Regions from separate parts of the Streptomyces sp. QH1-20 genome, predicted to be linked through region 1. Evidence: riboswitches for the same ligand, from Rfam matches in the RefSeq annotation. Region 1 holds a riboswitch; the other holds the start of a gene.
What was found. A riboswitch is a leader RNA that binds a small molecule or an ion and turns the genes downstream of it on or off. The one in region 1 is predicted to bind S-adenosylmethionine.
Positions count from the first base shown of each region.

Region 1 (15,639 bases):
GATCCGGCCCTCGGCGAGCCCGCCGGTCCGTACGTCGTGGCCGAGGGCGACCGGGACGTGGCCGAGGCGATCGCTCAAGAGGTCGCGCAGGGGGACGTCGCGCCAGCCGAGGTTCGCGGCGTAGACGGCGATGCCGTTCGCGTCGTCGACGATCCCGGGCACGGCGACGCCCGCCGCCTCGGCCTGCCGCCCGTACCGCTCCCGCCCGAGGGCGCGCAGCTCGGCGGCGAAGTCGAGGATCCCGGCGACGACGGCGTCCGGCCCCCGGTCCCGGCCGGTGGGGCGCCTGGCCTCGTACAGAAGCTCGTGGTCCGGTCCGACCAAGGCGGCCTTCATGCCGGTGCCGCCTACATCGAGCGCGATGACGTGTCTCACGGGAACAGTCTCGCGCGATTGCGTGTGAAAGGTCTAGTCCACTCGTCGGCAGGCTGCTGCCCCTGCGTGTCGCGGGGTGCGCGTTCGTGGCCGGGTGCGGCGCCGTTTCGCCTGCGGCGGGCTGGTGGGGTTTGGGCCTCGGCCCCGGTGCGGCGTCGTTTCCCGCCTGCGGCGGGTGGTGGGGTTCGGGCCGTCGGCGCCGCCGGGCGTTGGGTGTGGGTCGGGCCCGTGCCGCTCCGGTGGGTCGCGGGGCTGCTTCGCTTGACGCCCCGCGACCCTCCTGCGCGTCCCGGGCCCTCATGCCGGTGGGCCTGCGGCGCCTCCGCCCCTGGGTGGGTAGGGATGGGCACCCGGTCCGTAGACGTCAGTCCGTCGGCAGGATCACGCTTCGCGTGAGGTGGCGGGGGTGGTCGGGGTTGTGGTTGCTGGACTCGGCCACCGCTACCGCCAGGCGTTGCGCGCGGATCAGGTCCGCCATCGGGTCCAGGCGGGAGCCGTCCGCTATCAGCGTGCCGCCGGTCGCGGTGATGTCGGCCGCCAGGCCCTCCGGGCGGGGGCCGAAGATCCAGGCCACCCGGCCCGGGGCCGTGATCGCGACCGGGCCGTGGCGGTACTCCATCGCCGGGTACGCCTCCGTCCAGGCGCACGCCGCCTCCCGCATCTTCAGGGCCGCCTCCTGCGCCAGCCCGTACGCCCAGCCGCGCCCCAGGAACGTCCACTGCTCCGCTGCGAGCACCGCCGGCGGCAGCGGCTCGGCGACGGCCGTCTCCGCGTCCGCCGTCGCCTCGGCGACGGTGCGCACCCCGGCCGGCAGCGGGCCGTGTGCTTCGAGGCCGGCCCGCAGGTAGGTCAGCGCCGTCGTCGCGAAGCGGGTCTGGACGACGGACTCCTCGTCCGCCCAGTCCAGCACCGCCACCGTGTCCGCCGCCTCCATCACGGGCGTTTTCGGGTCGGCGGTCAGCGCCAGCGTCGGCGTCCGGCCGCGCAGCGCGGTCAGCAGGGCCAGTACCTCGGTCGTGGTGCCGGAGCGGGTGATCGCCACGAGGCGGTCGTAGGCGCGGGCCGCGGGGAACTCCGACGACGCGAAGGCGTCCGTCTCGCCCTGCCCGGCGGCCTCGCGCAGCGCCGCATAGGCCTGGGCCATGAACCAGGACGTGCCGCAGCCCGTGACGGCCACCCGCTCGCCGGGCAGCGGCAGCCCCGGCGCCCCGGCCGCGGCCTCGGCCGCGCGGCGCCAGCAGTCGGGCTGGGTGGCGATCTCCACGGCGGTGCGGGAGGTACTGCGAGCGGACTGTTCCATGCGCGGGTGCTCCTTGCGAGGTGCGTGCGGGTAACGGTCAGCACCGTGGATAGCACCCCCTGTGACATGGGGGGAAGGGTGATACCGAAGCGAGACGCCGGTCGGGTAGACCGTAAGGTGGCGAGCGGGAGAGACTCACGGTCTCCAGCGGACAAATCACCAACCTCAAGGGTGGGAAGCAGCAGTGCAGCGGCGGCGTTTCTTGGGTCTGACGGCGGCAGGTGCCGCCACGGCGGCGTTGGCGCCCGCACTGACGGCATGCGGTAGCGAAGCGACCGGCGGTGACAAGAAGATCCGGCTGATCGCGGCGGACTACGGCGACAAGCCGACCAACAGCTCCAAGAAGTACTGGGATTCCCTGGCCCGCGAGTTCGAGTCCAAGAACAAGGGCATCAAGGTCGACGTCAGCGTCTACAGCTGGACCGAGGTCGACAAGAAGGTCGCCGACCTGGTCGCGGCCGGCAAGGCCCCCGACCTGGCCCAGATCGGCGCGTACGCCGACTTCGCCGCGGTCGGCAAGCTCTACAGCGCCGAGCAGCTGCTCTCCATCCCCACCCAGGCCGACTTCATATCCTCGATCGCCAAGGCGGGCGAGGTGCACCGGGTGCAGTACGGCCTGCCGTTCGTCTCCAGCACGCGCCTGCTCTTCTGCAACCAGAAGCTCTTCGACAAGGCCGGCATCGCCAAGGCCCCCGAGACGTGGTCCGAGCTCCAGGCCGCCGCGAAGAAGCTCCAGGCCTCGGGGGTGAAGATCCCCTACGGGCTGCCGCTCGGCCCGGAGGAGGCGCCGGCCGAGACCATGATGTGGATGCTCAGCGGCGGCGGCAGCTACACCAACAACATCGGTACCTACACCATCGATTCGCCCGAGAACATCAAGACCTTCGAGTGGCTGCGCGACGAGCTCGTCGGCAAGGGCCTCACCGGCGGCGGTGACCCCGCCCGCACCAACCGGCAGGAAGTCTTCGACGCGTTCACGCGCGGCGAGGTGGGCATGCTCAACGGTCACCCGACGCTGATGCAGCAGGCCGACGCCAAGGGCATCAAGTACACGATGGTCCCGCTGCCCGGGTCGAGCGGCAAGGCCAGGGCGACCATGGGCGTCGCCGACTGGATGATGGGCTTCAAGCAGAACGGCAACCGCGATCAGATCGGTGCCTTCCTCGACTTCGTCTACAGCAAGGAGAACGTGCTGGACTTCACCAGCCAGTACGACCTGCTGCCGGTGACCACGCCCGCGTCCGCGGCGATGGCAAAGGACGAGGAGCACAAGCAGCTGAGGCCGTTCCTGAAGGAGCTGCCGAACGCCGAGTTCTACCCGGCGGACAAGACGTCCTGGGCGAAGGTCAGCAAGTCGATCAAGGAGAAGATCGGCGCGACCGTGCAGAAGGGCGGCGACCCGGCCGCGGTGCTCGGCGAGATCCAGCGCGAGGCCATGGCGACGGAGAACGCGGGTCGTTAGGTTGGAGCACGTGAGCCCGCCGGAGGAGCCGGCCCCGGACGACGGCGCGGAGCCCGCGTCGCACAGCGGCGGGCTCTCCGACCGCGACCGTGCCGTGCTCGCTCTGGAACGCCGGACGTGGCCCGGCCCCGGAGCGAAGGAGCGGGCCGTGCGGGAGCAGCTGGGGATCACCCCGACCCGCTACTACCAGCTCCTCAACGCCCTCCTCGACGACCCGCGCGCCCTCGCCCACGACCCCGTCACCGTCAACCGGCTGCGCCGCGTCCGGGACGCCCGCCGCGAGCGCCGGTAAGGCGCCCGGACCGTACAAGTGACCACCCCGGCGGCGGTCGCACCGATAGGGTCGGTCCTATGGGTCCCCTTCCCGATCCCGTGACGCCCGCCGGCCGCGACGGACTGGCCGGGCTGCTGGCGCGGCCCGGGCGCGCGGTCGTCGCGCTCGACTTCGACGGCACGCTCGCCGACATCGTGCCGGACCCCGAGCAGGCCCGCGCCCACCCCGGCGCCGTGCCCGCCCTCGCCCGGCTCGCCCCCCACCTCGGCTCCATCGCCGTGGTCACCGGCCGCCCGGCCGGGGTCGCGGTCCGCTACGGCGGCTTCGCCGGGGTGCCCGGCCTGGAGCACCTCGTCGTACTGGGGCACTACGGCGCCGAGCGCTGGGACGCGGTCACCGGCAGCGTGCACGCCCCCGCGCCGCACCCGGGCGTCGCGGCCGTGCAGGCGGAGCTGCCCGGGGTGCTGGACCGCTCCGGTGGCTGGCGGGGCACCTGGGTCGAGACCGCGCACATCGAGAACAAGGGCGGCCGCGCGATCGCCGTCCACACCCGCCGTGCCCCCGACCCGCAGGCCGCCTTCGACGCGCTGCGCGGGCCGCTCGAAGAGCTCGCCGAGCGGAACGGGCTGATCCTTGAACCGGGCCGGATGGTCCTGGAACTGCGCCCGCCCGGCATGGACAAGGGCGTCGCCCTCGCCGAGTACCTCCGGGAGGTCGACGCGTCCGCCGTGCTCTACGCGGGTGACGACCTCGGTGACCTCGCGGCCTTCGCGGCGGTCGAGAAGCTCCGCACCGAGGGGCTGCCGGGGACGCTCGTGTGCAGCGGCAGCTCGGAGGTCGCCGAGCTCGCCGAGCGCGCCGACCTCGTCGTCGACGGCCCGAGCGGTGTCGTGGAGCTGCTCGGCGCCCTCGCGGACCGCCTGGGCGGCCGGGCTTCCTGAGCCCACCGGGGCCGGCTCACCGCCGGTGCCGCTTGTGGGCGAGCGTGTGCCGCAGATGCCTCGGGTCGTCGGACGCGCAGGGACAGGCCGCGGGGGAGCCGGGCGGGTGAGCGGCGTATAGCCGACGAGAGGGCGTGCGCGGGGCCGTTGCCCGCGGCGGCGAGAGCGGCGGTCAGCACAAGTGCGGCCCAGCGGTGGGCGATCGGCATGCGGGAGCCCTACCCGCTTCAGCCCTCCTTCCCGCCCGGGCGCGGAAGCGCGCCGCGTCGCCCGGCCGGGCCCCCGCGCGGGGCGTGTGCTCCGGCGTACGCCGCTACCCCTCCAGGGCCCGCAGCTGGTCCAGGAACCAGCGCGCGGGCGGCAGGGCCGTCGCCGCCGAGGCCAGTCGCTTGGTGCGCTCCGCGCGCTCGGTGGGCTCCATGAGCAGGGCCTCGTGCAGTGCCCGGGCCGTGGCCTCCACGTCGAACGGATTGACCGTGATCGCGTCCTCGCCCAGCTCCGCGAACGCCCCGGCCTCCCGGGACAGCACCAGCGCGCAGCCGTGGTCGGAGACGACGGGCACCTCCTTGGCGACGAGGTTCATGCCGTCGCGGATGGGGTTGACCAGGGCCACGTCGGCGAGGCGGTACGCGGCGAGCGAGCGGGCGAAGTCGTCCTTGACGTGCAGGACGACCGGCAGCCAATCCTCCGTGCCGAACGCCGCGTTGATCTCCTGGGCGACCCGCTCCACCTCGGCCGTGTAGTCGCGGTAGACCGCCAGGTCCTGCCGGGAGGGGTACGCGAAGGCGATGTGCACCACCTTGCCCCGCCACTGCGGCCGGTCCTCCAGCAGCCTGCGGTAGGCGCGCAGGCCGCGCACGATGTTCTTGGACAGCTCGGTGCGGTCGACGCGGACGATCGCCTTGCGGCCCGGGCCGATCTGCTCGCGCAGCGCGGCCATCCGCTCCTCGACGTCCGCGCGGTGCGCCCGCTCGCGCAGGAAGTCGGCGTCGGCGCCCAGCCCGTGCACACCGAGCCGGGTCGTCCGGCCCTCGAAGATCACCGACAGCGTGCCGTCGTCGCCCTCGCGTACGACCTCCGCGCCCAGCACGTCCGCGCAGCACGCGGCGAACGCCTCGGCCCAGCGGCGGGTGAGGAAGGCGGCGCGGTCGCTGCCCAGCACGCCGCGCAGCACCTGCTCGGCCACATCGTCCGGCAGCATCCGGAAGTAGTCCGGCGGGGCCCAGGGGGTGTGCGAGAAGTGGCCGACGCGCAGGTCCGGGCGCCGCTCGCGGAGCAGACCCGGCACCAGGGTCAGGTGGTAGTCCTGGACGAGGACCACGGCGCCCGGCGCGGCCTCCTCGGCGAGCGCGTCCGCGAAGGCGGCGTTGTACGCCTCGTAGGCCGCCCACTGGGCGCGGAAGTCCGCGTCGAAATCCGGCTCCAGGGGGGTCTGGTACAGCAGGTGGTGGACGAACCACAGCACGGAATTGGCGATGCCGTTGTACGCCGCGGTGAAGACCTCGGGTGCGATGTCGAGCATCCGCACGCTCATCCCGCCGGTGTCGGCCGGATCCAGCCTGCCGCCGGTACGCCGGACGGCCTCGCGGTCGCCGTCGCCGAGGGCGGAGCACACCCACAGGGCCCCGGCGCCGGTACCGATCGCGCTCAGCCCCGACACCAGCCCGCCCCCGCCCCGGCCCGCCGCGAGCGAGCCGTCCTCGCGTCGCTTGTAGGAGACGGGTCCGCGGTTGGAGGCGACGAGAATCGGGGCGACGTGCTCAGCGACCATGTGGCCAGCCTTGCCAGTGCGGGAAGCAGTCAAACGTACGCACGAGGGACGGTTACGCGGCGTGCCTCTGTGCGTACTCGGCTATCCCGGCCATCGGCGGCCGCTCCTCGGTGTCCACCGCGTACGTCCGTGGAACAAAGCCCTCCGGGGTGCGCTCGAACTGGGTCAGGGACGGACGCACCAGATGGCCGCGGGCCAGTCGGAGCTGCGCGGTCCGGTAGATCGCGGCTGCCATCCGGCCCAGCGCCCGGCCGTCCTGGTGCCGGTGCTTGCGCACCCCCACGTCGACCTGCGCCAGCGCGTCCAGGCCCACCGTGTGCAGCGCGTCCACCAGCAGCCCGAGCTCGACGCCGTAACCGACGGGGAAGGGCAGCCGCTCCAGCAGCGAGCGGCGGGCCGCGTACTCACCGCCCAGCGGCTGGACGAAACCGGCCAGCTGCGGCCAGTGCAGATTCAGCAGCGGACGGGCCACCAGCTCGGTCACCCGGCCGCCCTGGCCGACGGCCTCGCCGAGCGGGCGGTCGTACATCGCCTTGACGAAGTGCACATCCGGCTCGGTCAGCAGCGGCCCGACGATGCCGGAGACGAAGTCGGCCGAGAAGTCCCGCAGATCGGCGTCGACGAAGCAGACGACATCGCCCTCGGTCACCAGCAGCGACCGCCACAGCACCTCGCCCTTGCCGGGCAGCGCGGGCAGCCGCGGCAGCACCTCGTCCCGGTGCACGACCCGCGCCCCGGCCGCGGCCGCGACCACCGCCGTACGGTCGGTCGAACCGGAGTCCAGCACCACCAGTTCATCCACCAGCGGCACCGCCTCGGTCATCAGCTCACGGCGGATCGTCGCCACGATCGCACCGACCGTCGCCTCCTCGTTCAGCGCCGGCAGAACGACGCTGACGGTGGTGCCGGCGCCGCGCTTGGCGGCGAGAATCCGGTCGAGCGGACGGTCTGCGGCGGACCAGGACCGCCGGGCCAGCCAGCGCTCCACCTCTTCCAGCACGTGTACGACTCCTTCAGCGGGCTCGGGGGATGTGACCCATCTCGCGGTACGGACGCCTGGTTCGAGCGTCCATGCCTTCCGTTACAGTCTTGAACAACGCGGACGGCCATCGCATGTCGGGGTCGTCGCGCGAACAAACGCCTGGGCTGTGCCCAGTGCCATACCGCTCATCCAGAGGGGCAGAGGGATACGGCCCGTTGAAGCCCCGGCAACCCTCCCGCCGGTCTTGCGTACTCCGCGAGGCTCCCGGTGGGGAAGGTGCCAATTCCGTCCCGTGGCGACGTCCGCCGCGGGGAAGATGAGGAGAAAGGGCCTCGCCTCATGGCTGTGCACACCGTCGCCACCACTGTCGCTCTCGGACCCGCCGCCGGCCTCTCGTGCCGGGAGTGCGGAGAGCGCTTCGACCTCGGACCGATCTTCGCCTGCGCCGTCTGCTTCGGACCGCTCGAAGTCGCTTACGACCTGCCCACCGGTGACCCCGAGGCCCTGCGCCGCCGGATCGAGGCCGGACCGGAGAACATCTGGCGCTACGCCCCGCTGCTGCCCGTCCCCGCCGACGTCGCGGACAAGCCGAGCCTCAACCCCGGCTTCACCAAGCTGGTCAAGGCCGACAACCTCGCCCGCGAGCTGGGCGTGAGCGGCGGGCTGTACGTCAAGGACGACTCCGGCAACCCCACGCACTCCTTCAAGGACCGCGTCGTCGCCATCGCCGTCGAGGCCGCCCGTGCCTTCGGCTTCACCACCCTCTCCTGCTCCTCCACCGGCAACCTGGCGGGCGCCGTCGGTGCCGCCGCCGCCCGCGCCGGCCTGAAGTCCTGCGTGTTCATCCCGCACGACCTGGAGGCGGGCAAGGTCGTCATGGCCGCCGTCTACGGCGGCGACCTCGTCGGCATCGAGGGCACCTACGACGACGTGAACCGCTTCTGCTCCGAGCTGATCGGCGATCCGCTCGGCGAGGGCTGGGGCTTCGTCAACGTCAATCTGCGCCCGTACTACGGGGAGGGCTCCAAGACCCTCGCGTACGAGATCTGTGAGCAGCTCGGCTGGCGGCTGCCGGACCAGATCGTCGTCCCCATCGCGTCGGGCTCGCAGCTCACGAAGATCGACAAGGGGCTCAAGGAACTGATCGCGCTCGGTCTGGTCGAGGACCGGCCGTACAAGATCTTCGGCGCCCAGGCCGAGGGCTGCTCGCCGGTCTCGCGCGCCTTCAAGGACGGCCACGACGTGGTGCGGCCGGTGAAGCCGGACACGATCGCGAAGTCCCTCGCCATCGGCAACCCGGCCGACGGGCCGTACGTGCTCGACATCGCGCGGCGGACGGGCGGTGCGGTGGAGGACGTCACCGACGCCCAGATCGTCGACGCGATCAAGCTGCTGGCCCGTACGGAGGGGATCTTCGCGGAGACGGCGGGCGGGGTGACGGTCGGCGTCACGAAGAAGCTGATCGAGGCGGGGGTGCTGGACCCGTCCCTGACGACGGTCGTGCTCAACACGGGCGACGGGCTGAAGACGCTCGACGCCGTCGCCCCGACCACCGGGCCCTCCGCGACCATCCGCCCGAGCCTCGACGCGTTCCGCGCGGCGGGCCTGGCCGGCTGAGCCTGCCCGCCACCTCCCCCGGCACCTCGACGGCCGGTGCCGGCCCCTCACGTCTCTCTAGCCGGAAGGCGCATTCGCATGAGCATCAACGTCCGCATCCCCACCATCCTGCGCACCTACACCGGCGGTCGGGCCGAGGTCTCCGCCGAGGGCGCGACCCTCGCCGAGGTGATCGCCGACCTGGAGAAGAACCACCCCGGGATCGCCGCCCGCGTCCTGGACGACAGCGGCAAGCTGCGCCGCTTCGTGAATGTGTACGTCAATGACGACGACGTGCGCTTCGAAGGCGGCCTGAATGCGGCGACCCCCGACGGCGCCGGAGTCTCGATCATTCCGGCAGTCGCCGGCGGCTGACCCTTTCGAAGGTTTCCTGCGGAAGTCCCGTGAATCGCCCCGGCCGAAAAACGGACGGGGCGATTCCGTCTGTTGAAGCGCGATACAGTTGGGGCGTTCCCCCTCCTGCGTCAGTGCCGTACGCATATGAGAACCCGTCAAGTTGTGTGCCGAGCGTGTGCACGAATTGTCGGGTTGGTTGCGTTATGTCCGGCCCGACTTGCCCGGGAATCCTCGGAATCCACCGCTTATCGCCAATCGGCCGCGCCCGGAATTCTCGTCCGAGTGACCTGTTGCAGACGGCATCCGTGCAGATACATTCAGCCGCGGTCGACGCGTTCCGGCGCACATCTTCCGGGGTTCCCCATGTCGAAGATCAGGGGACTGCCGGGGGGTGAGGTCTGACCCGGGTCCGCGAAGTGCGGTCCTGCGCAAGGGCCAGTAATAGGGGAGTTAGGCATGGCTCAGGGCACCGTCAAGTGGTTCAACGCGGAGAAGGGGTACGGCTTCATCGCGGTCGACGGTGGTGCGGATGTTTTCGTCCACTACAGCGCGATTCAGATGGACGGCTACCGCACCCTCGAGGAGGGGCAGCGAGTCGAGTTCGAGATCTCGCAGGGTCAGAAGGGTCCGCAGGCGGACATGGTCAAGCTGGCGGTCGGCTGATCTCGGCGCATCGACCACCTAGGCTCAATCGGCTCGCCGAAGGGCCCGTACCTCCAGGGGGAGGTACGGGCCCTTCGTGCTCCCCGGACACGCCTGCCTCGGGAGCGTGGCCGGGCCCCGTGTGTGGAGCCCCCTCATGCGGGTAGCTCTTGGCCCTAGGCGCTTGCACTCGGAGGGGTCGAGTGCTAATCATTGGGCTTAGCACTCTCCGAGTGAGAGTGACAGATTTGGACCGTCGGTGAGGTCCGCAGGCCAGGCGGGGCAAGGAACCGCCAGGTGTGCAGGCCGTCCGTCGCGGGCGCCAGCGCGGTCCGGAGCAATCCACCCCGTCCTGGGAGGACCACTTCACATGGCCAAGATCATCGCGTTCGACGAGGAGGCACGGCGCGGTCTCGAGCGCGGGATGAACCAGCTCGCCGACGCCGTCAAGGTCACCCTCGGCCCCAAGGGCCGTAACGTCGTCCTCGAGAAGAAGTGGGGCGCCCCCACGATCACCAACGATGGTGTTTCCATCGCCAAGGAGATCGAGCTCGAGGACCCGTACGAGAAGATCGGCGCCGAGCTGGTCAAGGAGGTCGCGAAGAAGACGGACGACGTCGCCGGTGACGGCACGACGACCGCGACCGTCCTCGCCCAGGCGCTGGTCCGTGAGGGTCTGCGCAACGTGGCCGCCGGTGCCAACCCGATGGCGCTGAAGCGTGGCATCGAGAAGGCCGTCGAGGCCGTCTCCGCCGCGCTGCTCGAGCAGGCCAAGGACGTGGAGACCAAGGAGCAGATCGCCTCCACCGCCTCCATCTCCGCCGCTGACACCCAGATCGGCGAGCTCATCGCCGAGGCGATGGACAAGGTCGGCAAGGAAGGCGTCATCACCGTCGAGGAGTCGCAGACCTTCGGGCTCGAGCTCGAGCTCACCGAGGGCATGCGCTTCGACAAGGGCTACATCTCGGCGTACTTCGCCACCGACATGGAGCGTATGGAGGCGTCGCTCGACGACCCGTACATCCTGATCGTCAACTCGAAGATCGGCTCGGTCAAGGACCTGCTGCCGCTCCTCGAGAAGGTCATGCAGTCCGGCAAGCCGCTGCTGATCATCGCCGAGGACGTCGAGGGCGAGGCCCTGTCGACCCTGGTCGTCAACAAGATCCGTGGCACCTTCAAGTCCGTCGCCGTCAAGGCCCCGGGCTTCGGTGACCGCCGCAAGGCCATGCTCGGCGACATCGCCATCCTCACCGGTGGCACCGTCATCTCCGAGGAGGTCGGCCTCAAGCTGGAGAACGCCGGTCTCGACCTGCTCGGCCGCGCCCGCAAGGTCGTCATCACCAAGGACGAGACGACCATCGTCGACGGTGCCGGTGACAGCGACCAGGTCCAGGGCCGCGTCAACCAGATCCGCGCCGAGATCGACAACAGCGACTCGGACTACGACCGCGAGAAGCTCCAGGAGCGCCTCGCGAAGCTGGCCGGCGGCGTGGCCGTCATCAAGGCCGGTGCCGCGACCGAGGTCGAGCTCAAGGAGCGCAAGCACCGCATCGAGGACGCCGTTCGCAACGCGAAGGCGGCCGTCGAGGAGGGCATCGTCGCCGGTGGTGGCGTGGCCCTGCTCCAGGCCTCCGCGGTCTTCGAGAAGCTCGAGCTCGAGGGCGACGAGGCGACCGGCGCCAACGCCGTGAAGCTGGCCCTGGAGGCCCCGCTCAAGCAGATCGCCGTCAACGGTGGTCTCGAGGGTGGCGTCATCGTCGAGAAGGTCCGCAACCTGCCCGTCGGCCACGGTCTGAACGCCGCGACCGGTGAGTACGTGGACATGATCGCCGAGGGCATCATCGACCCGGCGAAGGTCACGCGTTCCGCCCTGCAGAACGCCGCGTCCATCGCCGCGCTGTTCCTCACCACCGAGGCCGTCATCGCCGACAAGCCGGAGAAGGCCGCCGCGGCCGCTCCGGGCGGCATGCCGGGCGGTGACATGGACTTCTGACCCTTTCGAGGATCAGCTGTTCCAGCAGTACGTGCCGAGGGCGGCACTCCCGTCGCGGGGGTGCCGCCCTCGGGCGTTTTCCGACAACAGGCGCTGTCAGCCCCGCGTCGTGTCGAGCGCGGCGCGCAAGTGGCCCTTGGACTCCGCCAGCAGGTGTGCGGCCGTGGGGCCGTCGACGCGGCCGAGGAGGACGAGGATCGCGTTCTTCACCTCGCCGTCGGTCGCGCCGAGCGCCGCCTCGATCTCCTCGTCGGACGCCCCCGTGGCGAGCGCGACGATGTGCCGGGAACGGGCCCGCAGCTTCTCGTTCGAGGCGCGGACGTCGACCATCAGATTCCCGTACGTCTTGCCGAGCCGGATCATCGTGATGGTCGAGAACATATTGAGCACCAGCTTCTGGGCGGTGCCGGCCTTCAGCCGGGTCGAGCCGGTGAGCAGCTCCGGCCCGACGACGATCTCGACGGCGTGCTCGGCGGCGGCGCCGAGCGCCGAATCCGCGTTGCAGGCCAGGCCGACGGTGAGCGCCCCGGCCCGCCGCGCGTACTCGACGGCCCCGATCGCGTACGGCGTGCGGCCGGAGGCGGAGACGCCGACGACCGTGTCGGCGGGCCCGATGCCGAGCGCGGCGAGGTCCGCGGCGGCCAGCTCCGCGCTGTCCTCGGCCCCTTCGACGGCCCGGACCAGGGCGGACGGGCCGCCCGCGATCAGCCCGACGACCTCGGCGGGGTCGGTGTTGAACGTCGGCGGGCACTCGCTGGCGTCGAGCACCCCGAGCCGGCCGGCCGTGCCCGCGCCGGCGTAGACCAGGCGTCCCCCGCCCGCCATCCGGGCGGCGGCCGCGTCGATGGCGGCGGCGATCTCCGGGAGCCGGGTGGCGACGGCGGCGGGGACGGTGGCGTCCTCGTCGTTCATGAGCCGGGCGAGGTCCAGGGTGGGCAGCCGGTCTATGTCCGCGAGTTCGGGGCGGAAGGCCTCGGTGGTCAGGGTCGCGAGCTGGGCGCGGAGTGCGGCGTAGGCGGCGTAGGAGGTCATGGGCGGGCGGCTCCTTCCGGGCGAGGGGCGGTCAGCGCCGGCTCCGCGGGGCGTGCCGGTGGGCGAGCGCCTCGTAGGAGGCGGACAGCGCGGGGGCGGCCCTGTCGTACGTGCGCTGCGCGACGCCGATGAAGAGGCAGTCCACGACGAGCAGTTGGCTGGTGCGGCTGGACATGGCCGCCGGGCGCAGCTCGCTCTCCCGGGCGGAGGAGGTGGTCAGGACGTGGTCGGCGTACTGGACGAGCTCGCCGTCGGGGCGGCCGGTGATCGCGAGCGTCGTCGCGCCGTGCTCGAAGGCGACCCGCAGCGGCTCGATGACATCGGTGGTCCGCCCCGAATGACTGATGGCGATCGCCACATCGCCGGCGCGCAGCTGGACGGCGTTGGTGACGGCCAGGTGCGGGTCGCCGGGGGCGTGGGCGATCAGGCCGATGCGCAGCAGCTTCTGGACGAGGTCCTGGCCGACGAGGTGGGAGGCGCCGATGCCGTACACATCGATGCGCCGGGCCGCGGCCAGCGCGGCGACGGCGGCCTCCAATTGAGCGGTGTCGAGGGCGGCGGCCGTGTCCGCCAGGCACTGCGCCTCCTCCTGGGCGAGCTTGGCGACGACGCTCGGCAGCGGGTCGTCCACGGCGATGTCGGCGGTGACGGCGGGGGCGGCGCCCGCCGCCTGCTGCGCGGCCAGGGTGGCCAGCGCGATCCGCAGATCGCGGTATCCGGGGTAGCCGAGGATGCGGGCGGTGCGCACGACGGTGGCCTCGCTCGTGCCCGTGCGCTCCGCGAGTCCGGTGACGGTGAGCGCGGCGGAACCGGCCGGGTCGCCCGCCACGGCCTCGGCGACGCGCTGCATCGAACGGGTCATGGAGGGGGCGAGGGTGCGGACCTTGGCTGCGAGGGCCGCGGGAGCGGGAGGAACCGGGGTGACGGGCGATGACGCGGCGTCGAAAGTTTCCTTCAGTTTGCTGCTCACCTTTTGAAAGGTATTTTCGGTCCGGTGAACCGTCAACCCTCGCGGTCCCCGACAATGGACCGTATGGAGCTCGAACAGGCACTGCACATCGCACGCGCGCTCGTCCTCGCCGATCTGGCGGCGGGGGACGTGGCGGAGGCGGAGGTCGTCTCGCTGGTCGAGGACGCGGTCACCCACCGGCGGTGGTGGGTCGAGCAGTGGCCGCAGGGCGCCGCCTACCTGCCCGGACTCGTCGCCCAGGACGTCCAGGACGCGCTGCTGGAGCGGCACGGCCGCTGGCCGCTGTGCCCGCTGTGCACGGGTGAGGGCGACCCGCACGCACTGGAGGTCGAGCCGGAGCTGGGCCCGGACCCGCACTGGGCGTGCGCGAAGCAGGCGGTGCTGCTGGCGCCGGTGGGATCACTGGCGACGGCGCTGCGATGACCCTCTATATCGACCCGCCCACCTGGCCGGGACACGGACGGATGTGGTCGCACCTGGTCAGCGACGTCAGCTACCAGGAGCTGCACGCCTTCGCGGCGCGGCTCGGCGCTCCGGCACGCGCTTTCGACCGGGACCACTACGACGTGCCGTCGTCGTCGTACGGCGAGGCCGTCCGGCTGGGTGCGGTGGAGGTGGGCACCAAGGAGCTGGTGCGCCTGCTGACGTCGGCGGGCCTGCGCCGGCCGAAGCATGAGCGGCCTCGCGGGGTCTAGGAGGTTGGTGTTCGCTTTGCCCTGCGGGCCGTGGCGGTGCACCTCCGCTGCGCGGCGGTGTCCTCAATCGCCGGACGGGCTGATTTTGGCTGAGGTCGGCATCAAGCCCGTCCGGCGCTTGAGGACGCGCCCGTAGGGCGCTCGGCGCCGCAGGCGGCGCTTGCCGATGGTCGGCGCGCCGGGGCGGATCGGTGCGCCCACCAGCGTGTGGAAAGACCGGGCGCCGGGGCGCTCAGTTCTCGGCGCGCGCCGGTGCGGATTCCGGTGCCTCAGCCGGCGAAGCCGGCACGGTCCCGCTGGATCCCGCGACCACGCGCGAGCCGGTCGTCGCGTGGTGCAGCCGGGACGCGACCGCCGTGGTGCCCACGGCCAGGGCCGCCAGGCCCGCACTCGTCCAGGCGACCCCCGGATAGCCCCAGCCGGCTCCGATGACCAGGCCGCCGAGCCACGGGCCGACCGTGTTGCCGATGTTGAACGCGGCCGTCGTCGTGGCGCCCGCCAGTGTCGGTGCGGCGTTCGCGACGTTGAACATCCGGGCGTTCAGCGCCGGTGCCGTGGCGAAGGCCGTGACGCCCAGAAGCAGCGCCATGCCCACGGCGGCGGCCGGGGTGTGCGCGGTCAGTGCCAGCACGGCGAGCACGGCGGCCGAGGCGGCGATGCCGCCGTACATCGTGGGGAAGAGATGGGCGTCCGCGATCCGGCCGCCGATGGCCGTGCCGATCAGCGCTCCCACACCGAACAGCCCCAGCACGGTCGGCACCCAGCCCTCGTCGATCCCGGCGGTGTCGGTGAGCAGCGGGGCGAGGTAGGAGAACAGGCAGAAGACGGCGGCGCCGTTCAGCGCGGTGGTCACGAGCGCGAGCCAGACCTGCCGGTCGCGGTAGATGCCCAGCTCGGTACGGAGCCGGGGCGCGTCGGCCCCGGTCGGCGGCTTGGTGCCGGGGACGAGCGCGAGCACGCCGACCAGGCCCAGCGCCGACAGCGCGGCCACCGCCCAGAAGGCCGCCCGCCAGCCCGCGTGCTGCCCGAGGAACGCCCCGGCGGGCACGCCCGCGATATTGGCGATGGACAGCCCGCCGACCATCACCGCCATGGCCCGCGCCCGCGCGGTCACCGGCACCAGCGACACGGCCACCGCCGCGCCGACCGCCCAGAACCCGGCGCACGCCAGCGCGCTCACCACCCGGGAGGCGAACAGCACCCCGTACGAGGGGGCGAGCGCCCCCGCCACCTGTCCGAGCCCGAAGAC
Region 1 covers NZ_CP166299.1:4,681,045-4,696,683, forward strand. The annotation lists gene AB8O64_RS21335 (ROK family protein) at 1-375, opposite strand, end outside; gene AB8O64_RS21340 (SIS domain-containing protein) at 740-1,675, opposite strand; gene AB8O64_RS21345 (extracellular solute-binding protein) at 1,860-3,137, shown strand; gene AB8O64_RS21350 (DUF3263 domain-containing protein) at 3,148-3,429, shown strand; gene otsB (trehalose-phosphatase) at 3,489-4,352, shown strand; gene AB8O64_RS21360 (trehalose-6-phosphate synthase) at 4,666-6,123, opposite strand; gene AB8O64_RS21365 (glucosyl-3-phosphoglycerate synthase) at 6,176-7,123, opposite strand; SAM riboswitch class I at 7,288-7,428, shown strand; gene thrC (threonine synthase) at 7,445-8,722, shown strand; gene AB8O64_RS21375 (MoaD/ThiS family protein) at 8,801-9,076, shown strand; gene AB8O64_RS21380 (cold-shock protein) at 9,515-9,721, shown strand; gene groL (chaperonin GroEL) at 10,071-11,693, shown strand; gene murQ (N-acetylmuramic acid 6-phosphate etherase) at 11,790-12,725, opposite strand; gene AB8O64_RS21395 (MurR/RpiR family transcriptional regulator) at 12,757-13,695, opposite strand; gene AB8O64_RS21400 (hypothetical protein) at 13,750-14,118, shown strand; gene AB8O64_RS21405 (DUF4031 domain-containing protein) at 14,115-14,390, shown strand; gene AB8O64_RS21410 (Cmx/CmrA family chloramphenicol efflux MFS transporter) at 14,623-15,639, opposite strand, start outside.

Region 2 (15,639 bases), 2.4 Mb from region 1:
AGACGCAGACCACGACGGGGCGGTCGGCGAGTCCGAGCCGGGCGCGGACCTCGGCGCCGCCGGAGGCCGGGTGGAAGGTCTTCTCGTCCACGCCGGGCGGCAGTTGGACCATCCGCGCGGCGGCCTCGGGCGTCAGCGCGGCGGCGATCCGGGAGCGGGTGTACTCCCCCAGATAGGTGATCGTGTCCGTGCCCTCGCCGATCCGGCGCAGCAGCTGCCGGGAGGCGGGCAGCTGGGCCCAGCCCGCCTCGTGCCCGTGGGTGGTGGCGACCAGCCGCCGGGCCCCGGCGCGGCGCAGCGCGGGGGCCATCAGCCCCAGCGGCGCGGCGGCACCGAACCACACGGAGGTGCAGCCGTGTTCGCGCAGCAGCGCGGTGGCGCGGCGGGTGACCCGGGGGGTGGGCAGCAGCATCGTGGTGCGGTCGCGGACGACCTCGAAGGGCTGCTCGGCGTCGAAGCGGGCGGTGGCCTCGGCGCCTTCCCGGCCGCGCTTCCACGTCGAGGCGTAGACGACGACGTCCGCCGGGTCCAGGCGCAGCGCCATGTTGTGCAGGAAGGCCTGGATGCCGCCGGGCCGGGGCGGGAAGTCATTGGTGACGATCAGGGTCTTGTGCACGGGGGTCTTTCGGCTGGGGATCGCTCGGCTGGAGGCCTGGGGCCGTGACCTCGCGCCCGACAGTACCGGGTGCTCCTCCGGCCGCCCCCGGGGTGCCCCCGGGGGCGGCTATCTGGACCTTCGTCCCGCCACGTCACCGCGCGTGGGCCGCCTCGACCGGCCATCATGCCTTGGAGTGACGGAGCGTGTAGGGCCGTGCGTGGGTCGTGAAACCGTGCGTGGACCGTGAATGGACGAGGTGAATCATGGCGGGCACTGGCTTGCGGCTCTCGATCGTGGCGTGGGCCGTCACCCGGGCCGTTCTGCTGCTGTGTGTGTTCCGGGTGTGGGTGCTGCCCGGATCGGATGTCGGGATCGACATCGAGGTGATCTACCAGGGCTGGTACGGGGTGCTGAAGACGGGCACCTTCCCGCTGCACGACGTGACCTGGCAGTACCCGCCGGCGGCGGCGCTGGCCGTGCTCTCCCCCGGGCTGCTGCCGTTCCTCGACTACGCCCCGGCGTTCTTCCTGATGTGCTTCCTGGCGGACGTGCTGGTCTTCGCGATGCTGCTGTTCACCGTGCGGGGCGGCCGGCGCAGCCGGGCGGGGGTGTGGGTCTGGGTGGCCGGGGTGCCGCTGCTGGGCCCGATCGTCTACGCCCGCTACGACGTCATGGTGACCGCCGTGTCCGTCGCGGCGCTGCTGGCCGCCGCGCGTCCGGCCGGGGCCCGGCTCTCGGGGGCGCTGGCCGGCTTCGGGGCGCTGCTGAAGGTCTGGCCGGTGCTGCTGCTGGTGGGCACCCCGCGCGGCCGCCGCACCCGCTCCGCCTGGGGCGCGGCGCTGCTCACGGGGCTCGTGCTGGGGCTGCTGTTCGCCGTGGCGATGCCGGGGGCGCTGGCGTTCCTGACCTTCCAGCGCGACCGGGGCACGGAGATCGAGTCGCTGGGGTCGCTGGTCTTCCATCTGGGGCGGCACTTCGGATGGGAGGGCCACGCGCGGCTGCACTACGGCTCGGTGGAGTTCCTCGGCCCGTACGTCCGCACGATGAGCCGGCTGGCGCTGGGCCTGAGCGTGCTGGCCTTCGGGTGGCTGCTGCTGTGGCGGGTGCGGGCGCGGCGGTTCACGGCGTGCACGCCCTACGACGCGGCCTTCGCCGCCGTGCTGCTGTTCACCACCACCAGCCGGGTGATCAGCCCGCAGTATCTGATCTGGCTGATCGGCCTGGCGGCGGTGTGCATGACGATGCGGACGACCCGGCAGGGACTGCCCGTCGCCCTGGTGCTGCTGGCGGCGCCGCTCACCCAGCTCGAGTTCCCCATCTGGTTCTCGCACGTCGTGGCCAGCGACAAGCTGGGCGTGACGACGCTGACGCTGCGCAATCTGCTGCTGGTCGTGGCGACCCTGCTCTCGTGCACCCGGCTGTGGCGGGAGACGGTGACCGAGGCGGGTCCGACCGGGACGCCGGAACCACCCGCCGAGCGGTCGTCGGCGCTGGTCGCCAAGTGAGGGCGGTCGCCGGGTGGGGGCCGGGCGGCGTCAGCCGAGCGCGGCCTCCAGATAGGCGCGCCAGCGTGCGGTGAAGTCGGCGAGGTTCACCCCGAGCACGTCGCGCAGGGCGACCTCGACGGCGCCCGCGCGTCGGCTGTGCCCGCCCACCGCGCGGTAGAAGGCGACGAGCTTCTCCTCGCCCCACTCGTCGGCGATCATGCGGCAGGCCAGCCAGCCCTCCTCGTAGGCGCGGGCCAGCCGCCCGGACTCGCCCGCGAAGCCGAACTCCCCGTCCTCGGGCAGCCGCCGCGGCAGCTCACCGCCGGTGACGGCGCGGGCCAGCTCGGGGGCGGCCTGGCGCGGGGTGCGGTCGGTGTCGCGGTAGGCGGCCCAGTCGGCGAAGCCCTCGGAGAGCCACAGCGGGGTGGCCGGGGAGGTCAGCGCGCGGGTGGCGACGTGGGCGGTCTCGTGGGTGAGCACCACGCGGCGGCCGAAGTCGCCGAGGACGCCGTACGCCTCGGGGTTGACGATGATCCGGTCGGCCGGGGCGGCACCGGCGCCACCGACCTCTCCGGTGGTCACGGCCGCGATGCCCCGGTAGCCGGCGGCGGGTGCCCCCAACAGGGCCGCCATGGTGTCCAGCGAGGCTGGCATCTCGACCACCACCCGCCCCGCCCACTTCCCCCGCCAGGCCGCGCCCACGGCCGGCACCGCGCGGTCGGCGAGGCCCGCGAGGGCCCGCAGCCGCCCCCGGTCCTGGCCGACGCCGAGGACGAGGCTGTGCGCGCCGCGCACGACCGTCACCGTGCCGTGCTCCCACAGCTGCCGGCCGCCGTCGCGGTCGTCCTGGGCGGCGACGTACCAGCGGCCGTCGCGTTTGACGAGCGTCAGCCGCGCGGGGGCCGTGACGGGCGCGGTGTCGTAGCCGGCGATCCGGTAGCGCAGTTCGGCCTCGACGGCGACGCGGTGGCCGTCGCCGGCCGCGGGGGTGAATCCGCCCCTGCGCACCAGCCGGTAGCCGTAGGCGGCCAGGGGGACGTCCTTGAGCCGGTCGAACACCCGCTGCCGTGCGGCGCGGTAACCCGTCGCCCGGGGGTCCACGGCGGCCAGAAAGGCCGCCTCGTCACGGCCGCGCAGTGCGTCGGCCCACCGGTCCAGCAGCCGCTGCACCGACCTGTCGTCGGCGTCCGGGCCGGCCGAGGAGCCCATCGGCCCGCAACCGGTCAGGGCCTGGGCGCCGAACAGGACCGCCGCCAGGCCGCACGCCACGCGTCTTCCGCCCCACCGCTGTCGCCCTGTCACGCCCCGCATCGTACGAGCCGCCAGGCGGGCGGCAGGCCTTCAGGCCGCGCTCATGGCCGGGTGACGGAGGAAATCGGCATCATGTTGGCCGGGTCGTAGCGGACCCGGGCCCCGGGGTAGGGGGCGTGCACGACCTGCCCGTTGCCCACGTACATGCCCACGTGGCTGGCGTCGGCCCGGTAGATCACCAGGTCGCCGGGCTGGGCCTCCGCCAGCGAGACGTGCCGTCCGGCGTTCCGCTGCGCCTGCGAGGTGCGCGGCAGGCCCACGCCCGCGCGCCCGTACGCCCACTGCATGAGCCCCGAGCAGTCGAAGGCGCTCGGGCCGGTGGCGCCCCAGGCGTACGGGGAGCCGACGGCGGAGCGGGCGGCCATGGCGGCCGCCGCCCCCCGCGAGGAGGTGGGGGCGAGGCTCGGCAGCGCGGCGGCGAGGACACCGTCACCGCGGTCGGACCGCGACGCGCGGCCGTACTCCTCCCGGTCCTCCGTGGGCAGCGAGTTCAGCAGCCGGCGGGCCGTGGCGAGCTTCCGCTCGACCTCCTGCTTGTGCCGGACGACGGCCCGGCGGCCCGCTTCGAGGTCCTCCAGGATCCGGGCCGCCTCGGCCCGCTCCTGGCGCAGTTCGCGCTGCGCGCCCTGGAGGGTCCGCAGCTGGTCGGCCTGCCGGCCGGTGACGCGGTCGAGGGTGGCGGCCCGCTCCAGATAGGCATCGGGGTCGGAGGACAGCAGCAGCTCGATGGCCGGGTCCATGGCGCCGCCGGTGCGGTACTGCGCGGTGGCGATCATGCCGAGGGCGGTGCGCAGCCGGTTGACCCGCTCCTGACCGCGTGCGACCCGGTCGGCGGCCCGCTCCACCCGCTCGCGCAGGCCGTCGGTGCGCTCGTCGGCGGCGTTGAACTTCTCGGTGGCCCGCTCCGCTTCCTCGTAGAGCCGGTCGACCTGTGCCTTCACCGTGCCGGACGCCCGGTTGCCGTCCGCCCCTTCGCCGGGCCGGGCGTCCGCGGGTGACGCCGAGAGGGCGGCGGCCGCGGTGGCCATGGCGGCGGACAGGACGGTGACCCGGACGGACCGGTTGAGACCGGTCGGCGCGGGACGGCGATGGAACGCCACGGGAAGCCGCACTCCCTTTCACTGTGTGCGGCCCCTGCCGCCCGGGTTCGGGCGTACGACAGCGGGGCACCGCGCGCCAGACAGTAGCGGCGCGATCACCCCGGGTTCAAAGACCGCGCGGGGCGGGAAACGTGACGCCCCGCCGGAGACGCAGGTCACCGGCGGGGCGTGGAGTCAGCGGAGGGTTCCGGGATTCGCCCGAAAGGGCGGTGTGTCGCTCAGGCCCGACGCGGAGGACGGGCCTGAGGCGCACCCGGGGTGCGGATGGGGCTCATGAGGGCCGCGGGAGGGCGGCCGAGAGCCCCGGCGGGGGGCGTCAGCCGACGCGCACCCCGAACTGGAAGGGCATGTTGCCCATGGCCTCGTAGCGCACGTTGGCGCCCGGCTTCGGGGCGTGCAGCACCTGGCCGTTGCCCGCGTACAGGCCGACGTGGTGCAGATCGCCGTAGAAGATCACCAGGTCGCCGGGCTTGAGGGAGCCCTGGTCGTAGATGCGGGTGCCGGCGTTCGCCTGGTCCTGCGACATGCGGGGCAGGGTGACGCCCGCCTGCGAGTACGCCCAGGAGGTCAGCCCGGAGCAGTCGAAGGAGTTGGGGCCGGTCGCGCCCCAGACGTACGGGGAGCCGATCTTGCCCTGCGCGGCGCCGAGCGCACCGCCGGCGCGCTGCGACTCGGGCACGGGCTTGCCCGAGCCCCCCGGGTCCGTGCGGCTGCCGCCGGAGCGGCTCGCGCGGTCGGCGGCGTCCTTGCCCTCCTGCGCCTTGTCCTCGCCCGTGACCTCGGCCTTCTCCTTGGCCGAGAGGGTGTTGAGGAGTTCCTGGGCGTCGGAGAGCTTGCCCTGGATCTCCTTCTTCTTGTCCCCCAGCGCCTTGCGCGTGGAGTCCAGGTCGGCGAGCTTGTCCGCGGCCTCCTGGCGCTCCTGCTTCAGGGTGCGCTGCTTGCCGGCTATCTGACGAAGGGTCTCCGCCTGCTTGGTGGTGAGCTGGTCGAGCGTGGAGGCCCGCTCCAGGTAGCTGTCCGGGTCGGAGGACAGCAGCAGCTGCAGGGCGGGGTCGATGCTGCCGGTGCGGTACTGCGCGGTGGCCATCGAACCGAGGCTGTTGCGGAGCTTGTTCAGCTCCTCCTGGCCGCGGGCGACCTTGTCCTGGAGATCGCTGACCTGCTTGTCCAGCTTGTCCTGCTTCTCCTTGGCCCCGTTGTACTTCTCGGTGGCCTGCTCGGCTTCCTCGTAGAGCTTGTCGACCTTCGACTTGACGTCCTGCTTGGACGCCTGCGGATCGGCGTGCGCACCCTGGGCCGAGAGGGCGACGGCCGCCGCGGCGGTCGCGGTGAGCACGGTCACGCGGGCGCGGCCCGGCTGCTTGGGTCGACGGTGGGACGCCACGGAGACGAGCTCCTTTTCCTGGGGCCGCCTACCGCGCAGGCTCCGCGGGCTCGGCGGGACCCTCGCCGTCACCCCGAATGGATGAACAACCGCGCGAAGGTTCGAGGCCCGACCTTAGTGACCTTCCCGCAGTCCGTTCAAACTCTGCTGCGAAAAATTCCGGCCGTCCACGCATCTTTTACGAAGATGACACAGTAGGTGACGGCTGCCCCACGCTCAGGTACGCGCAAGTCGCTTGAGCAGCAAGGCCGATGCCACCGGCCGCGCGCCCGCCTTCGCGACCCCGTCGGCCACCTCCCGGTCCGTGGAGACCACAACCACCGGCCGGCCCGGCGGCTCGGCCCGCACCAGCTGCCGGATCAGCTCGTCCGCCGTCACCCCGGCCTTGCTGAAGAGCACCCGCACCCCGCGCGGCGGCGCGAGCAGCACCGGCGCGGCCAGCTCGGCACCGTCGAAGACACACGTCATCTCCGCGCCCGTCTGCGCGGCCAGCATCGCGAGCCCGCCCAGCAGCCGCAGCCGCTGCTTGTCCAGCGGCATCGTCGGATAGCCGGTCTTGGTGACGTTGTAGCCGTCGACCACCAAGTGCGCCTGCGGCAGCGCCAGCAGCTGGTCAAGCAACGCCGGATCGGTCTCCGACAGCGCGCGGTTGGCGATGTCCTTGGGCGTCATCCGGCCCGGCTCCACCGCGTCCACCGTGTCCGCCGGGCGCACCGACGCCGGCGGCAGGGCCAGCTCGCGCCGCAGCCCCTGCGCCGCGTCCAGGACGGTGTCGAGCAGCAGCCGCAGCCGCATGTCCTCCACGCTGCGCCCCTCGCGCACCGCCCGGCGGCTCGCCTCCAGCGCCGACTCGGCCTCCGCCAGCCGTGCCTTGAGCCGTCGCGCCTCGCCCAGGGCCGCGGTCTTCTCACCCGCGGCGGCCGACCGCACGGCCTCCAGCTCGGCCTGCGCCTTGCGCAGAGCCGCCTCACCGCGCCGCACATCACTGACCGCGCTGCGCAGCTTGCGCTGCGCGGCCTCGGCCTCCTTGCGCACCGCGTCCAGCTCCGCGCGGGCCCGGTCGGACTCCGTACGGGCCTCGGCGCGCGCGGCGGCCAGCTCCTCGCGCAACTGCCGCAACTCGCGCTGCGCCTCCAGGCCCGCCCGCTCGGCGCCGGCCCGCTGGGCCTCCTCGCCGGCCGCGGTGACCAGCTTGACCCAGCCGAGCGGCCGCAGCACATAGGCCATGGCCGCCACGTCCTCCGGGTCCGCGGCCGCCGGCGGGGACCCGGCGTCCAGCGCCTCGGCCAGCTCGGACCCGCCCTCGCGCAGCCGGGCGGAGATGCGCTGCCGGAAGACGGCGTCGTTCTCCACCGCGGCGGCCATGGCGTTGCCCGCGAACTTGGCCCGCCGGCTCGGCGTGAACCGGGCGTACTGCCGTAGCTGAGGGGGCAGTTCGGCGACCGTCAGCCCGCCGAACGCCTCCGCGACGAGCCCGACGACCCGTCGCCTGATCCCCTCGGGCAACGGACGGTCGAGCACCTCGGCAACACCGTCGGCCCCGCCGGCGTCACCGGCCGCCTCGCCGCCTGTGTGCTCCACCACCGTTCAACGCTCCCGTTCTTCAGGCGCCCGCGCCCGGCCGGTCCACCAGCTCGATCTGGTCGACCGCGTTGCACCAACGGCAACGCACGGACTCGATGGTCTCACTGACCACCTCGCGCTCCTCCACGTTCGGCTCTCCCGCCAGGTCGAGGTGGACGTACTCGACGGCCCTGGTCGAACGGGTCACGTCGAACCGGGTGAGATTGCCGCACAGCGTGCAGCGCCACCGGGTCTCGGCTGTCGGCTGGGGAACGCCCATCGTGTCGTCCGTCCTCGTCGTCTGCTGCCGCGGCCCCCGGGCGGGCCGCGTCGTCGAACCGCGGGAGTGTCTTCCCCGTAACCCTACGGCCTGCCGGTCTCGCGACGCGGTGCGCAGGCCCGCGCGGACGGCCCGGCGAGGCACTCTGGGCAGGTTGCGCACGGTACGCAATGATCTGACCATGATCGGAAAGGTAGTACGTCTCGGGAAGGCGGCGCTCCCCGGCCCCTCCGACACCGCCCGTGCGACCCGTGTGCCGACCCCCGTGATGACGTACACCCTCCTCGGCATCTGCTGCGTCGTCTTCCTCCTCGGCCCCGCCTCGGGCTTCAACGCCTCCTACGGCACCGGCGCCGAGCTGATCGCCGCACAGACCACCTACTTCGAGCGCTGGGGCGTGGTGCCCGAGGAGCTGTGGCTCGGCCCGACCTCGGAGCTGTGCACGCCGTTCACCGCCCTCTTCGTCCACGGCAACTGGCTGCACCTGCTGGGCAACATGCTCTTCCTCTACGTCTTCGGCGCGATGACGGAGGAGCGACTGGGCCGGATCCCCTTCGTCCTCTTCTATCTCGCCACGGGCTATCTGGCGCTGCTCGGCTATGCGGCCGTGCACGCCCACTCCGCCCAGACACTCGTCGGCGCGTCCGGGGCGATCTCCGGGGTGCTCGGTGCGTTCCTCTATCTCTTCCCCAAGGCCCGTGTCACCAGCCTCTTCCCGTTCCTCTTCTTTCTGCCGCTGCGGTTTCCGGCGTGGGCCGTGCTGCTCTTCTGGTTCGTGCTGCAGTGGCTCGCGGCGCGCACGGCGGGCGACCGCCCCGGAGTGGCCTACCTGGCCCACGTGGTGGGCTTCTGCCTCGGCTTCCTCTGCGCGTGGGCCCGCTGCGGACCTGCGGATAGAGTGAAGACCGCAGCCAGGTCCCACGAGGAGTCGCCCGCTCCCGGGGGCGACCCCGGGACCCCCGATAGGAGCCAGCCGTGATCACTTCGATCGTGCTCATCAAGACCGACGTGGACCGGATCCCCGAGATCGCCGAGAAGATCGCCGCGTTGGAGGGCGTCAGCGAGGTCTATTCGGTCACGGGCGCGCACGACCTGATCGCCATGGTGCGGGTGGCCCGGCACGACGACCTCGCGGACGTCATCCCCGGCCGCATCAGCAAGGTCCCCGGCGTGGCCTCCACGGAGACGCACATCGCGTTCCGCACGTACTCGAGCCACGACCTCGAAGCGGCCTTCGCGATCGGCCTCGACTCGTAGCGAGTCCGGCCGGCACTCACACTCCGGGTGTCGCGCCCGGTTCGGCACCGCCGGCCCCGCCGGTGGGGGTTGCGCGCCGCAGCGGCGGTCATGAGAGGCCGGGCCTCTCCCCCACCTATGCCTTCTCCTCAATCGCCGGACGGGCTGGATTTTCCAGCCCGTCCGGCGATTGAGGACCGGGGTCCGGGGCGGAGCCCCGGGTGAACGGAGGCCCGGTTACACGGGAACGCAGCGCCCACCCTCCGTCCGGTAGGACCACCGCGCGCCGTCCCGGACCAGTTCCGCCACCGCCGTCACGAACCGCTCGACATGCTCGTCCGGCGTGCCCGCGCCGAAGCTGACGCGGAGGGCATTGAGCTGCGGGCCGTCACCCGCGGCGCCGTCCGGCGCACCACACTCGCCCGCTTCGCGGGAGTCGTCCCCCAGCAGCGTCCGCACCAGCGGGTGCGCGCAGAAGAGCCCGTCGCGGACCCCGATCCCGTACTCCGCGGAGAGCGCCGCGGCGAAGTGCGAGCTGTTCCAGCCCTCCACGACGAAGGAGATGACGCCCACGCGCGGGGCGTCGTCACCGAACAGCGAGAGCACCTTGACCCCGGGCACCTCCGCGAGGCCCGCCCGTACCGTCGCGACGAGCCGCTGCTCCCGCTCGACGAGCCGCTCGAAGCCTGCCTCCGTGAGCGCCTTGCAGGCCGCCGCGATGGCGTACACCCCGATGACGTTGGGCGAGCCCGCCTCGTGCCGGGCTGCGGTGTCGTGCCACTCGACGTCCACCCCGCCGCCATCGAGCCGCGCGACCTTGCGGCTCGCTCCGCCGCCCGCCAGATACGGCTCGCCGGCCTGGAGCCAGTCCGCGCGCCCGGCCAGTACACCGGCACCGAACGGCGCGTACAGCTTGTGCCCGGAGAAGGCGACCCAGTCGACGTCCAGCTCCGTGACGTCCACCGGGTGGTGGGGTGCCAGCTGCGCGGCGTCCAGTACGATCCGGGCGCCGTGCGCGTGCGCGGCGGCGGCCAGCTCCCGCACAGGCCACAGCTCACCCGTCACATTGGACGCACCCGTCACACACACCAGGGCCGGGCCGTACGGCTCGCGGGTGGCGAGGGCCTCCTCCAGCGTCCGGACGGCCTGGCCCGGGGTGCGCGGCGCGTCGAGGTAGGTGACATCGACGTCCTCGCGCCGCTCCCACGGCAGCAGCGAGGCGTGGTGCTCGGTCTCGAAGACGAAGACCCGGGTGCCGGCGGGGACCACGGCCGCGAGCAGGTTCAGCGAGTCGGTGGTGGAGCGGGTGAAGACGACCTGGTCGGCGGGGCGGCAGCCGAGAAAGGCGGCCACGTCCGCCCGGCTGCTCTCGAACAGATCGGTCGACAGCTGCGAGAGGTAACCGGCCCCGCGGTGCACGCTCCCGTAGTAGGGCGCGTACGCGGCGACGTCCTCCCACACCCGCCGCAGCGCCGGGGCGCTGGCCGCGTAGTCGAGCGCCGCGTACGGCACCTCGCCCCCGGTGACGAGCGGCACCCGGACGTCGTGGCCGAGGACCGGCAGGGGCGCGTCGGCGGGGGCCTCGATGGTGGCGGCGGCAGTGGCGGTGGCGGCAACAGGGCATGCGGACATGGCGAATTCTCCTGCAGACAGGGGTGATTGCGGATACGCACGCGGGAAGGCGTCACCGGCGTGCGGGAAACCGAACTCCAAACGCACGGCACAGGCGCGGAGTTCACGGGAACGGGCCGTAGGCCCTATCGCATTCGCTGCATCACGGAAGAAGCTCCCTCGACGACCAGGATCCCTGGCGAGGGATCCGCGCTTGCCGCAGAACTCTTGCCTGCGGCCCGGTCATCACCCGGGGCACCCCGCCACGGAAGGAGGGTTGCCGGACAGCGGGCCGGGGCCTATGTCGCTGTCACTCGTGACCTGGCGAAGAGTATGGCACAGCCGATCATCGCGCGGAATGGGAGTCCGCATGGCGGGACACTGCCGGCCGCTCTCGTGGCACCCCCGCTGCGTGGCGGTGTCCTCAATCGCCGGACGGGCTTGATTCGGCTGAGCTCAGCCGAATCAAGCCCGTCCGGCGATTGAGGACGCGCCCGCAGGGCGCCCGCCGCCGCGGGCGGCTAACCGTTGCTGGCCGTCACCCAGCGGTCCAGCACCCGCTTCGCCGCGCCCGAGTCGATCGACTCCGCCGCCTTCGCGAGGCCCACCGTGATCTGCTCGGCCAGCGGGGCGCCGGTCGGCTCCAGGGCGACCAGCGCCGCCGCCGAGTTGAGCAGCACCGCGTCCCGTACGGGGCCGGTCTCACCGTCCAGCAGCCGCCGCGCGACATCGGCGTTGTACGAGGCGTCCGCGCCCCGCAGCGCCTCCACGGGCACCAGGTCGATACCCACGTCCCGCGGGTCGAAGGCCTCCCGGCGCACTTCACCGCCGCCGACGATCCACACCTGGGAGGTCGCGGTGGTGGTCAGCTCGTCCAGCCCGTCGTCGCCGCGGAAGACGAGCGCGGAGGCGCCGCGCTCGGCGAGGACGCCGGCCAGGATCGGGGCCATCCGGGCGTCGGCGACACCGGTCGCCTGGGCCTTGACCCGCGCGGGGTTGGTCAGCGGGCCGAGCACGTTGAAGGTGGTGCGGATGCCCAACTCGCGGCGGGCGGGCGCCACATGGCGCAGGGCGGGGTGGAACTTCACCGCGAAGCAGAAGGTGATGCCGGCCTCCTCGGCCACCTCCACCACCCGGCGCGGGCTGAGGTCCAGATTGACGCCCAGCTTCTCCAGCACGTCCGAGGCTCCGCTGGCGGAGGACGCGGCGCGGTTGCCGTGCTTGACGACCTTCGCGCCGGTGCCGGCCACGACGATCGCGGACATGGTGGAGATATTGACGGTCTTGGCGCCGTCGCCGCCCGTGCCGACGATGTCCACGCTCGGGCCGGGCACCTCGATGAGGTTGGCGTGCGCGTACATGGTCCGTACGAGACCGGAGATCTCGGCGACGGTCTCGCCCTTGGCGCGCAGCGCCACCGCGAAGCCCGCGATCTGGGCGTCGGTCGCCTCACCGCGCATGATCCGGTCCATGGCCCAGGCGGTGTCGTCCGCGCTCAGGTCCACACCGGAGAGGAGGGCGTCGAGCACCCCCGGCCAGGTGCGGGCCGTCGCGCTGTCGCCGCCTGCCGGGGTCACAACGTTCATGGTCCACGCTCCTGGTGGTCGAATCCGTGATGCCGCGGTGTTCGCGGTGTTCGCGGGTCCAGCCTATCCAGGACCGGGGACGGCGAAGAGCCCCGTCCAGCGCATGGACGGGGCTCTTGCCGTGGCGATCAGTGATCGGTCAGACGGGGATCAGTGGTGGCCGTGGCCGCTGGTGATCTCCTGGTACTCCTCCGCGGTGGCCTTGGGGATGTGCGTCCCCTCGCCGTAGAAGCCCTTGGAGAGCTTCACCCGGAGCTTCTGCGTGGCGCTCAGCTTGCGCTTCACACCGTTCTCGTCGACCTCGGGGCCGAGCTCGAGCGGCTTGGGCTGCTCGTGCGCGGTGAGGGTGTGCAGGGCCTCCTGCGACAGCGGCTCGTGGACCTCGACGAACTCACCGTGCGGCAGGCGCTTGATGATGCCGGACTCGCGTCCGTGCAGCACCTTGTCCCGGTCGCGGCGCTGGAGACCCATGCAGATCCGGCGCGTGGCGATGAAGGTCAGTACCGGCACCACGAAGAAGCCGATCCGGACGAACCAGGTGATGGCGTTGATCGAGAGGTGGAAGTGGGTGGCCCACAGGTCGTTTCCACCACCGATCAGCAGCACGAAGTACACGCTGATCCAGGCGGCACCGAACGCGGTGCGCGTCGGGGCGTTGCGCGGGCGGTCCAGCAGGTGGTGCTCCCGCTTGTCGCCGGTCACCCAGGACTCGATGAACGGGTAGACCGCGATGGCCAGGAGGACCAGCGGGAAGATCACCAGCGGGATGAAGACGCCCAGGACCAGGGTGTGGCCCCAGAGGTTGATCTCCCAGCCCGGCATGACACGGATCAGGCCTTCGGAGAAGCCCATGTACCAGTCGGGCTGCGCGCCGGTGGACACCTGGTCCGGCCGGTACGGGCCGATCGCCCAGATCGGGTTGATCGTCGCGATCGCGGAGACCGCCGCGATCACACCGAAGACCAGGAAGAAGAAGCCTCCGGCCTTGGCCATGTAGACCGGCAGCAGCGGCATGCCGACCACGTTCTTGTTCGTCCGGCCGGGGCCGGGGAACTGGGTGTGCTTGTGGAAGAACACCAGGATCAGGTGCGCCACCAGCAGACCGAGCATGATGCCCGGCAGCAGCAGGACGTGGATGGAGAAGAACCGCGGCACGAAGTCCGAGCCGGGGAACTCGCCGCCGAACAGGAAGAACGAGATGTACGTACCGACGATCGGCACGGACAGGATCGCGCCCTCCATGAAGCGGACGCCGGTGCCCGAGAGCAGGTCGTCCGGCAGGGAGTAACCGGTGAAGCCGGTGAACATGCCCAGCACGAACAGCAGGAAGCCGAACAGCCAGTTGACCTCACGCGGCTTGCGGAAGGCACCCGTGAAGAAGACGCGCATCATGTGCACGAACATCGCCGCGAGGAAGATCAGCGCGCCCCAGTGGTGGATCTGCCGGATCAGCAGACCGCCACGGACGTCGAAGCTGATGTTGAGCGTCGACTGGAACGCCTCGGACATCCGCATGCCCTGCATGGGGACGTACGAGCCGTGGTAGACGACCTCGTTCATGCTCGGGTGGAAGAACAGCGTCAGATACACACCCGTGAGGATGATGATGATGAAGCTGTAGAGCGCGACCTCACCCAGCATGAAGGACCAGTGGTCCGGGAAGATCTTGCGCATGTTGGCCTTGGCCAGGCCGTAGATGCCCAGTCGGCCGTCCGCCCAGTCGGCCATCCGCTCACCGGCGGGCGCCTTGCGCTGGTTGTCAGCTGTTGCAGTACTCATCCGCGCTCCCAGTAGGCAGGACCGACGGGCTCGGCGAAGTCGCCCATGGCCTCAAGGTAGCCCTTGTCATTGACCTTGATCCGCAGCTGCGGAAGCGCGTGACCGGCCGGGCCGAAGATCACTCGTCCGCCGTCGGCGAGGTCGAAGGTCGACTGGTGGCACGGGCAGAGCACGTGGTGCGTCTGCTGCTCGTACAGGCTGATCGGGCAGCCGACGTGCGTGCAGATCTTGGAGAACGCGACGATGCCGTCGGCCGACCAGTCGAGTTCCCGCTTGTCCTTGATGTTCTCCGGACGGAGCCGGACGATCATCAGGGCCGCCTTGGCGATCTCCTTCTGGAAGTCGTGGTCCTCCTCCTTCATGCCCTCGGGCATGGCGAAGGTGAGGGACCCGACCTGGATGTCCTCGGGGCGCAGCGGCTGATTCGTGTTCTGGTTGATCAGCATCTTGCCCGCGGACCAGGCGGTCTTGCGGAGCTTGGTGCCCGGCAGCGGACCGAGGTCGCGCAGCAGCACCACACCGGAGAGCGGCACCAGGGCCAGCGCGCCGAACATGGTGTTGCGGATCAGCTTGCGCCGGCCGAAGGTCGACTCCTCCGCGCCCTGCTTGAAGTCGGCCAGGACCTTGGCCTTGACCTCGGGCTCGGCGGCGATGGGGTGCCGGTCGTCGGCGTGCTCGACGTCAGACATCAGGGTGCGGGCCCAGTGGACCGCGCCCGCGCCGATGCAGAACAGCGCCACACCGAGGGTCATGCCCAGCGCGAAGTTCAGCGCGCTGATGTGACCGAGCGGGAAGATGTAGACGATCTTGTCGACCGGCAGGGTCACGTACGAGGCGATGAAGCCGACGGTCGCCAGCATCGACAGGACGAACAGGAACGCGACCACGCGCTCGGAGCGCTTGGCGGCCCGCTCGTCGATGTCCTGGATGCGGTGCTCGTGCGGCGGCAGGCCGGGGTCGGCGAACGGGTCGCCCGCGACGGCTACGGCGGTGGCGTGCGCGTCGCCCTGCGTGCTCGGCAGGTTCTCTTCTGGAATGTCTTGGCTACTCATGACTTCTTGGCCTTAGCGGTGTGGGCCGCGACCCAGATGGCGACGGCGATCATCGCACCCAGACCGAAGATCCACGCGAACAGACCCTCACTGACCGGGCCGAGCCCACCCAGTTCGAGGCCGCCCGGGCTCTCCGACTTGCTGCTGTTGACCGTGTCGAGGTACGCGATGATGTCCTTCTTGTTCTTCTCCGTCATCGTGGTGTCGGGGAAGGAAGGCATGTTCTGCGGGCCGGTCTGCATGGCCTCGTAGATGTGCTTCGGGTCGACATCGTCGAGCGGCGGGGCGTACTTGCCGTTCGAGAGAGCGCCACCCTTGCCGGTGAAGTTGTGGCACTGGGCGCAGTTCGTACGGAAGAGCTCCCCACCCTTGGCGATGTCCGCGCCGTCCGGGCTGTACTGGCTCTTGGACGGAACCGAGGGGCCGGCGCCGAGCGAGGCGATGTACGCGGCGAGCTGGTCGATCTCGGCCTGCGAGTAGATCGCCTTCTTCTTGGGCGCCTGGGCGCCCTGCTGCTGCAGCGGCATACGGCCGGTGGCGACCTGGAAGTCGACGGCCGCGGCACCCACGCCGACCAGGCTCGGGCCGTCGGTGGTGCCCTGACCGCCGGTGCCGTGGCAGCTTGCGCAGCCCACGGAGTAGAGCTTCTTGC
Region 2 covers NZ_CP166299.1:2,261,838-2,277,476, forward strand. The annotation lists gene AB8O64_RS10075 (glycosyltransferase family 4 protein) at 1-616, opposite strand, end outside; gene AB8O64_RS10080 (glycosyltransferase 87 family protein) at 862-2,103, shown strand; gene AB8O64_RS10085 (hypothetical protein) at 2,134-3,396, opposite strand; gene AB8O64_RS10090 (NlpC/P60 family protein) at 3,438-4,496, opposite strand; gene AB8O64_RS10095 (NlpC/P60 family protein) at 4,813-5,880, opposite strand; gene AB8O64_RS10100 (NYN domain-containing protein) at 6,097-7,464, opposite strand; gene AB8O64_RS10105 (hypothetical protein) at 7,484-7,723, opposite strand; gene AB8O64_RS10110 (rhomboid family intramembrane serine protease) at 7,992-8,702, shown strand; gene AB8O64_RS10115 (Lrp/AsnC family transcriptional regulator) at 8,699-8,980, shown strand; gene AB8O64_RS10120 (aminotransferase class V-fold PLP-dependent enzyme) at 9,197-10,591, opposite strand; SAM riboswitch class IV at 10,776-10,892, opposite strand; gene trpD (anthranilate phosphoribosyltransferase) at 11,092-12,156, opposite strand; gene AB8O64_RS10130 (cytochrome bc complex cytochrome b subunit) at 12,307-13,935, opposite strand; gene AB8O64_RS10135 (Rieske 2Fe-2S domain-containing protein) at 13,932-14,987, opposite strand; gene AB8O64_RS10140 (c-type cytochrome) at 14,984-15,639, opposite strand, start outside.
Region 2: linked by a shared signal. The riboswitch ahead of AB8O64_RS10120 (aminotransferase class V-fold PLP-dependent enzyme) and the one ahead of thrC (threonine synthase) in region 1 are both predicted to bind S-adenosylmethionine.